3 regions of the Vibrio sp. 970 genome follow, and region 2 is predicted to be linked to each of the others. Evidence: riboswitches for the same ligand, from Rfam matches in the RefSeq annotation. Region 2 holds a riboswitch; each other region holds the start of a gene.
The links. Region 2 has a riboswitch for thiamine pyrophosphate ahead of thiC (phosphomethylpyrimidine synthase ThiC). Riboswitches for the same ligand answer to the same signal wherever they lie in the genome.

Region 1 (2,264 bases), on a different contig from region 2:
GTGGCTAAAATTGTCGAACGTGCTCAGCCTGGAGACCAAATTCTGGTAATGAGTAACGGTGGCTTTGGTGGTATTCACGGAAAACTTCTTGAGCAGTTAAAACAAAAAGCCTGATTGATATGCAAAACAAAACACAACCCTCTCATAAAAAAGCCATCACGTTGGCATTAACGGGCGCATCTGGTGCTCCCTACGGCCTTCGTCTTTTAGAATGCTTGGTTGCGGCGGATTATCATGTCTACGTTCTGATTTCTTCGGCAGCTCGTGTTGTGATGGCAACCGAGCATAATCTTAAGCTGCCAAGTGGTCCAGAAGCAGCGCAGCAAGCATTGGTAGAGCACCTGAACTGCAATCGAAATAACATCACCGTTTGCGGTAAAGACGATTGGTTCTCGCCGGTTGCCTCTGGTTCTGCTGCACCCAAGCAAATGGTGGTTTGCCCATGCTCTGCGGGAAGCGTTGCAGCCATAGCACACGGTATGTCGGACAACTTGATCGAACGGGCCGCTGATGTAGTAATGAAAGAGCGCGGGCAGTTGTTGCTCGTGGTTCGCGAAACACCATTTTCAACGCTACATCTGGAGAACATGCACAAACTGTCGCAAATGGGCGTCACCATCATGCCAGCAGCTCCAGGCTTCTATCATCAGCCAAAGAGTATTGAAGACTTAGTGGATTTTATGGTGGCGAGAATTCTTGACCACTTAGGTATTGAGCAAGGTTTGGTGCCTCGTTGGGGTTATGACCAGCGCTCGTGAGCTGATTGTGTAACCACTCAAATACCTTTACAATCCATCCAACTCATCGGGGAGCAAACCCATTTAGCATTGAGTCAATCAATGCATTGGGGCGCTGAGACCTAAGTGTTTAACTAGGGACCCGTATTACCTGAACCAGATAATGCTGGCGTAGGAATTGAGTCTGGATATTGGAAGTCCTTAATAGCCGCCTCAAACCCTGTGCCGCTCAACTTATTTCTCTGAAATACTCATGGAGAGCGAGCAGTGAAACCTACTCTAAATCTGATTGCCCTAGCTGCAATCACCTCTACTTCAGCGTTTGCCGCTGAAAACACATTAACCATCTATACCTACGACTCTTTTGCCGCAGATTGGGGGCCAGGTCCTAAAATCGAGCAAGCTTTTGAAGCAAAATGTGGCTGTGACGTTAACTTCGTAGCGTTGGACGATGGTGTGTCGATTCTGAATCGTCTTCGTCTTGAAGGCGGTAATAGCAAAGCGGACATCGTATTAGGTTTGGATAACAATCTGATGGCAGAAGCGAAGAAAACCGATCTGCTTGCCGAGCACAATGTGGATACGGCTAACACAGTGTTACCAAACGGTTGGAGTGACACTACGTTTGTACCGTACGATTACGGCTACTTCGCGTTTGTGTACAACAAAGAGAAACTGGCTAATCCGCCGAAAAGCATGAAAGAGCTGGTGGAAACGCGCAACGATCTGAAAGTGATTTACCAAGATCCGCGGACTTCAACGCCGGGCCAAGGCTTAATGCTATGGATGAAATCTATTTATGGCGACGATGTGACGCAAGCGTGGCAGAAGCTAGCGAGCAAAACCGTAACGGTCACGAAAGGTTGGTCTGAGGCGTATTCTATGTTCCTCAATGGTGAGTCCGATTTAGTGCTTTCTTACACCACTTCACCTGCGTACCACTTAATTGCGGAAAACGATTCGAAGTTTGCTACGGCGAATTTTGCTGAAGGCCACTACATGCAAGTTGAAGTAGCCGCCAAAGTGAAAGGGGCAAAAAATTCAGAACTTGCTGATCAATTTATGAGTTTCATTTTAAGTGATGAGTTCCAATCGGCGATGCCAACGGGTAACTGGATGTACCCAGTCACTGACGTTGAGTTACCTAAAGGTTTTGAAACTTTGAGTGTTCCAAGCAAGTCGTTGAACTTTAGTGCTGATGAAGTGGCAAAAATGCGTAAGTCTTGGATTCGCGAATGGCAAAGCGCATTGACGTTTTAGCTGACGTTTCCATCCTCATCTGAATGAGATAGGTTTTACCTTTGAATTCTGTTCCAAAAATAGGTTTAGGGGTCGCGATGATCATCGCGACCTTTGTTATTTCTGCCCTAGGTGCTTTGATTGTTCAAGCCCCTTCACTTGATGTGTCTGTGGTATGGGGCGACCCGTACTATCAACATGTCACCAAGTTCAGTTTCTACCAAGCGTTTCTTTCCACATTGCTCAGTGTTGGCTTTGCCATTCCAGTAGCGCACGCACTTTCGCGTC
Region 2 (2,264 bases):
TTTGCAGTCATTGGCACATAACGAAGTAGTAAACCGGCATGGATAGTAAAGTAGTCAACGCCCTGCTCTGCTTGCTCAATCAGGGTATCGCGCATCACTTCCCAGTTAAGGTTTTCCGCAACACCATTCACTTTCTCAAGCGCTTGATACATTGGTACGGTACCGATCGGAACCGGACTGTTACGTAGAATCCACTCGCGAGTTTCGTGGATGTTACGTCCAGTAGAGAGATCCATAACGGTATCGCCACCCCAACGTGTCGCCCAAACGAGCTTCTCTACTTCTTCCTCAATCGAAGAAGTGACCGATGAGTTACCGATGTTGGCGTTCACTTTGACCAAAAAGTTACGTCCAATGATCATTGGTTCGGATTCTGGGTGGTTAATATTGGAAGGGATAATAGCGCGACCTTCGGCGACTTCTTTGCGCACGAATTCGGCGGTAATATCTTTTGGTAGGTTCGCTCCGAAGCTTTGACCCGGATGCTGTTGATTCAGCACTTCATCGCGATACTTGGCACGCCCCATGTTTTCACGCAGCGCGATATATTCCATTTCTGGGGTAATAATACCTTTGCGAGCATAGTGCAATTGAGTCACACAATGGCCATCTTTGGCACGTCTAATACGTGGTAGATTACCGTAACGAAGATCGTCTAGTGTTTCGTCTTCTAAGCGTTCTTTGGTGTACACCGAGCTTACTTCATCAAGTAGCTCAGTATCGGCGCGCTCTTCAATCCACCCTTCTCTCAGCTTAGGTAAGCCGTTATAGAGGTCTATGGTGTGCTCTGGATCTGTGTATACACCCGACGTATCGTAAACGCGTACTGGCTCATTAGGTTCGAATATAGGCGCTTCTTTTGTGCCTCCAATAAGGCTATCAGCGAGTGATATTTCACGCATTGGCACACGAATATCTGGACGTGAGCCTTCTACGTAGACTTTGCTTGAATTGGGGTACGGTTGTACCGAGAGTGTATCAATGAACTGTTTTGCTTCCAGTCTCGCTTGTTTGCGACTCGACATAGCATTTTTCCTTGCTTTGTTATACTAGATAAAAAGTAATTGGATAAAAATGCTTGACGGATAGATGCGACAAGAGGAGTCAAATTAAGGCTAGTTAAAGCTTACGATATTTGCCTGTAACAACATTCGACTTTTGATAGGTCAACCAGAAAGAACTCCGGTGTGAATATCTTCTCTTGTTCCCTTCGCAGATTCTAATCTGATCAGGTTCAACGGATCCCGAATTAACGGTCTCAGCCTTATGGCACTCCGACAAGTGATGTCAGTATATAAAAACGGCTTGGTGAAACCAAGCCGACCTGTTCAATTTTTAACTACTTTGCTAGCTGCGCATCAATAATTGAAAGCCAATCCACGCCGCTGAAATACTTAACACGACATTCAACAATACGTTCAACCCCATCTTAAAGAAAGCGCCCTGCTGCATGAGCAACACATTATCCATCGAGAAGGTGGAAAACGTCGTTAGTGCCCCTAAAAAACCCAAGCCAATCACTTGTCGCCAAGGTTCCGTTGCCAAAAGTTCATTATCGAAAGCTGCTATCAATAAGCCCATCATAAATGAGCCAACAACGTTAACGGTTAACGTACCATATGGAAAACCACGCCCCAATAAAATGACACAAAGTTCAGAAATTAAGTAACGAGAACATGCACCAAATGCACCACCCAATGCAATAAAACCCAAAACGGATAGTTGTCCCATAATTCCCCCAGAAAAGTTAATGGCGACATTGTAATCAAATTTACGGCAATAGTGATTATACAATCTTAGAATTCAGCAAAGTATAGCGCTTAAAACTTATCAAGATTTTAAAAGTTACAGGAGTCACTTTACTTCGATGTAACCCATCAAACCCGTCTTCATGTGTTCGATCACATGGCAATGGTACATCCAACGTCCAGGGTTATCTGCAACAAATGCCGCTTTCGCACTGCCGTTATTTCCAAGCAAGACCGTATCGGTATGAAACGGTTCGTCGAGTTTTTTGCCATCTAACTCAAGAACCGTAAATGTGTGTCCATGAAGATGAATAGGATGATGATATTGGGTGACGTTCTTTAGGTTGAAGATATAGGTTTTTCCCATCTCCAATGTTGAAAGCGGCGCTGGAATATTATCTTTGCTCATTCCCTCCCAAGCCCGTTTGTTCATCAGCCAGAACTTAGGTATCGCTTTGCCCGATTTATCAGCAGGAGTGATCGCCCCCTCCCACTCAAACACATAATCGATTTGCT
Region 3 (2,264 bases), on a different contig from region 2:
ATTACCTTTTTGAGCGACAGTATTACCAGCAACTCGGATGTAGTGGCGAGTATCGTCAACGTGTAGACCTTCTGAGTTGAAGATAGACACTTGTTGTTCGCGCTGAAGCACGCTGCCGATGAACTGGCTGATATGTTCACTCTCTGCGCGAGCGGCTTGGTCAACTTGCAATAAGAACGCGATTTTAGAATCTAGGTTAGCGTCTTTGCCAAGTGGCAAACTACAACCATGTTGAATTGGGTAGCGGTTCAGATTGAGAGAACCTGCTGACGCGATTTGCTCACGCTTATCTTTTGCAGCAAGCAGTGAGGTTACGCGTTTAAGTTCAGCTTCATCGGTGCTGTTGGTGTAACCGTAAAGCACTTTATGACCGAAGAAGAGACGAATACCGATACCAAAATCGATACCCGAGTTAACCTTGTCCACCTCACCAGATGCGATCTGGACAGTGTTGGTTTGATGGTGTTCAACGAATAGCTCAGCGAAATCAGCCCCTAAAAAGAGGGCATGATCGATCACCGCTTTCGCTGTTACAGAATTAAGCATGAAATCTCCTTGCTCGTTGATCGTCCTAGCCTTCCCCACCTTTGAGTTAGACTCTGTTTATAACAGTCGTAACCTAAATTGGATGACTCAAAAGCATATTGGCAACGCGTTAAATATTAACACTTTTTTAACCTTGTTTTATGCTAATCCTTGCTAAATCAAACAACGATTCGTTACGTATTATGTCGACATCTCACTAATAGATAGTGTCTTGAACTGCCAGTTTCAATGCGGCACGTTATTTACACTAATTTCTGTTCTCTCGTTACTGCTCTCAAGTCTCATATTTAATCGATTGCCCCCTCTTGGCCGGAAAAAACACGTGCACCGTAACTGAGTGAACTGCTATTATCTTGACGAAATAGTCGGGGGGCCACACGACAAGTGTTGGCTGAGATCGAAATTCGAGACCCGTTGAACCTGATTCAGTTAGCACTGACGTAGGGAACTATGCACACTTTGCCTTTCGTCGCCCCTCTTAGGTAAGCGATAGCGATCGAAAAATCGATCTATCTGCAACGGTCAAAGTCAGTTCCTATACGTCTTGTAGTAGGAGCGACCATGACGCAGCAATCACAACCTCATTCACATCACACGCCAGCCTTGCCTACCCCTATCGTATTGACCATCGCGGGCTCAGACAGTGGTGGCGGTGCAGGTATTCAAGCCGACATCAAAGCGATGTCCGCAACCGGCAGTTTTGCTTGCTCGGTAATCACGGCGATTACTTCGCAAAATACCCAAGGCGTTTCTGCGATTTTCCCCATTCCTCTCGACCATGTAGAGAGCCAACTTGATGCAGTATTTACCGACCTCAACATCGTTGCAGTCAAAGTGGGCATGCTGGCAGATTCCAACATCATCAAAGTCGTTGCAGACAAAATTAAACAATACCAGCCAAAACACCTCGTGATTGACCCTGTGATGGTGGCCACCAGCGGCGATCTATTACTGGAACAGTCGGCAATCAGCACTTTAAAAGAAGAATTGATTCCGCTCGCAGACATCATTACCCCTAACCTACCCGAAGGCGCAGCATTGACGGGTAAGCCAATGCCTCAATCAGAATCTGAAATGAACGATATGATTACCGACCTTCGTGCGCTTGGCGCCAAAGCTATTCTGCTCAAAGGCGGTCACCTTGAAGAAAATGAAAACAGCAACGATCTGCTTATCATGCAAGACAGTGCCGAGTTAATTAGCGCCAAGCGATTTCCAACCAAAAACACTCATGGCACAGGCTGTACACTTTCTTCCGCCATTGCGTCTTATCTTGGCCAAGGCAACAACCTACACAAAGCGGTGCACCTGGGTAAGCAGTACATCAGCCAAGCTATCGCACACGCTGATGAATTGGATGTAGGTAAAGGCCATGGCCCTGTGAACCACTTTTTTGCGGGTCATACTTATGTTCGCTAACGCGATTGGCATTCAGCTTTCCGATGCTAGTCTGCGATACAAAGACAGCCAAACACCAACGCTAGCAGGGTTGAGTATGACTATTCCTGCTAATCAATGGACAGTGTTACTTGGTCGCAGTGGCTGCGGGAAAACCACAATATTGCGTTACTTAGCTGGCCTACTGGATGACCAAGTTGACTGGCATGGCGAACTCATCACAACGGATGGCGCTGAACTGCATGACCGTATCGCTTACATGGCTCAGCAGGATTTATTGCTACCGTGGTTGAATGTGTTAGACAACGTCTGCCTCAGTT

Region 1: it holds a riboswitch for thiamine pyrophosphate, as region 2 does, so the genes downstream of both, thiB (thiamine ABC transporter substrate binding subunit) here and thiC (phosphomethylpyrimidine synthase ThiC) in region 2, are expected to answer to the same signal.
Region 3: it holds a riboswitch for thiamine pyrophosphate, as region 2 does, so the genes downstream of both, thiD (bifunctional hydroxymethylpyrimidine kinase/phosphomethylpyrimidine kinase) here and thiC (phosphomethylpyrimidine synthase ThiC) in region 2, are expected to answer to the same signal.

What each region holds. Positions count from the first base shown of each region.
Region 1 covers NZ_JAWOTW010000005.1:108,541-110,804, reverse strand. The annotation lists gene mpl (UDP-N-acetylmuramate:L-alanyl-gamma-D-glutamyl-meso-diaminopimelate ligase) at 1-114, shown strand, start outside; gene R7Q11_RS09275 (flavin prenyltransferase UbiX) at 120-758, shown strand; TPP riboswitch at 796-932, shown strand; gene thiB (thiamine ABC transporter substrate binding subunit) at 1,005-1,997, shown strand; gene thiP (thiamine/thiamine pyrophosphate ABC transporter permease ThiP) at 2,039-2,264, shown strand, end outside.
Region 2 covers NZ_JAWOTW010000027.1:34,779-37,042, forward strand. The annotation lists gene thiC (phosphomethylpyrimidine synthase ThiC) at 1-1,025, opposite strand, end outside; TPP riboswitch at 1,189-1,287, opposite strand; gene crcB (fluoride efflux transporter CrcB) at 1,348-1,731, opposite strand; gene R7Q11_RS23520 (multicopper oxidase family protein) at 1,855-2,264, opposite strand, start outside.
Region 3 covers NZ_JAWOTW010000002.1:4,072-6,335, forward strand. The annotation lists gene R7Q11_RS02555 (TldD/PmbA family protein) at 1-546, opposite strand, end outside; TPP riboswitch at 903-1,010, shown strand; gene thiD (bifunctional hydroxymethylpyrimidine kinase/phosphomethylpyrimidine kinase) at 1,108-1,965, shown strand; gene R7Q11_RS02565 (ABC transporter ATP-binding protein) at 1,955-2,264, shown strand, end outside.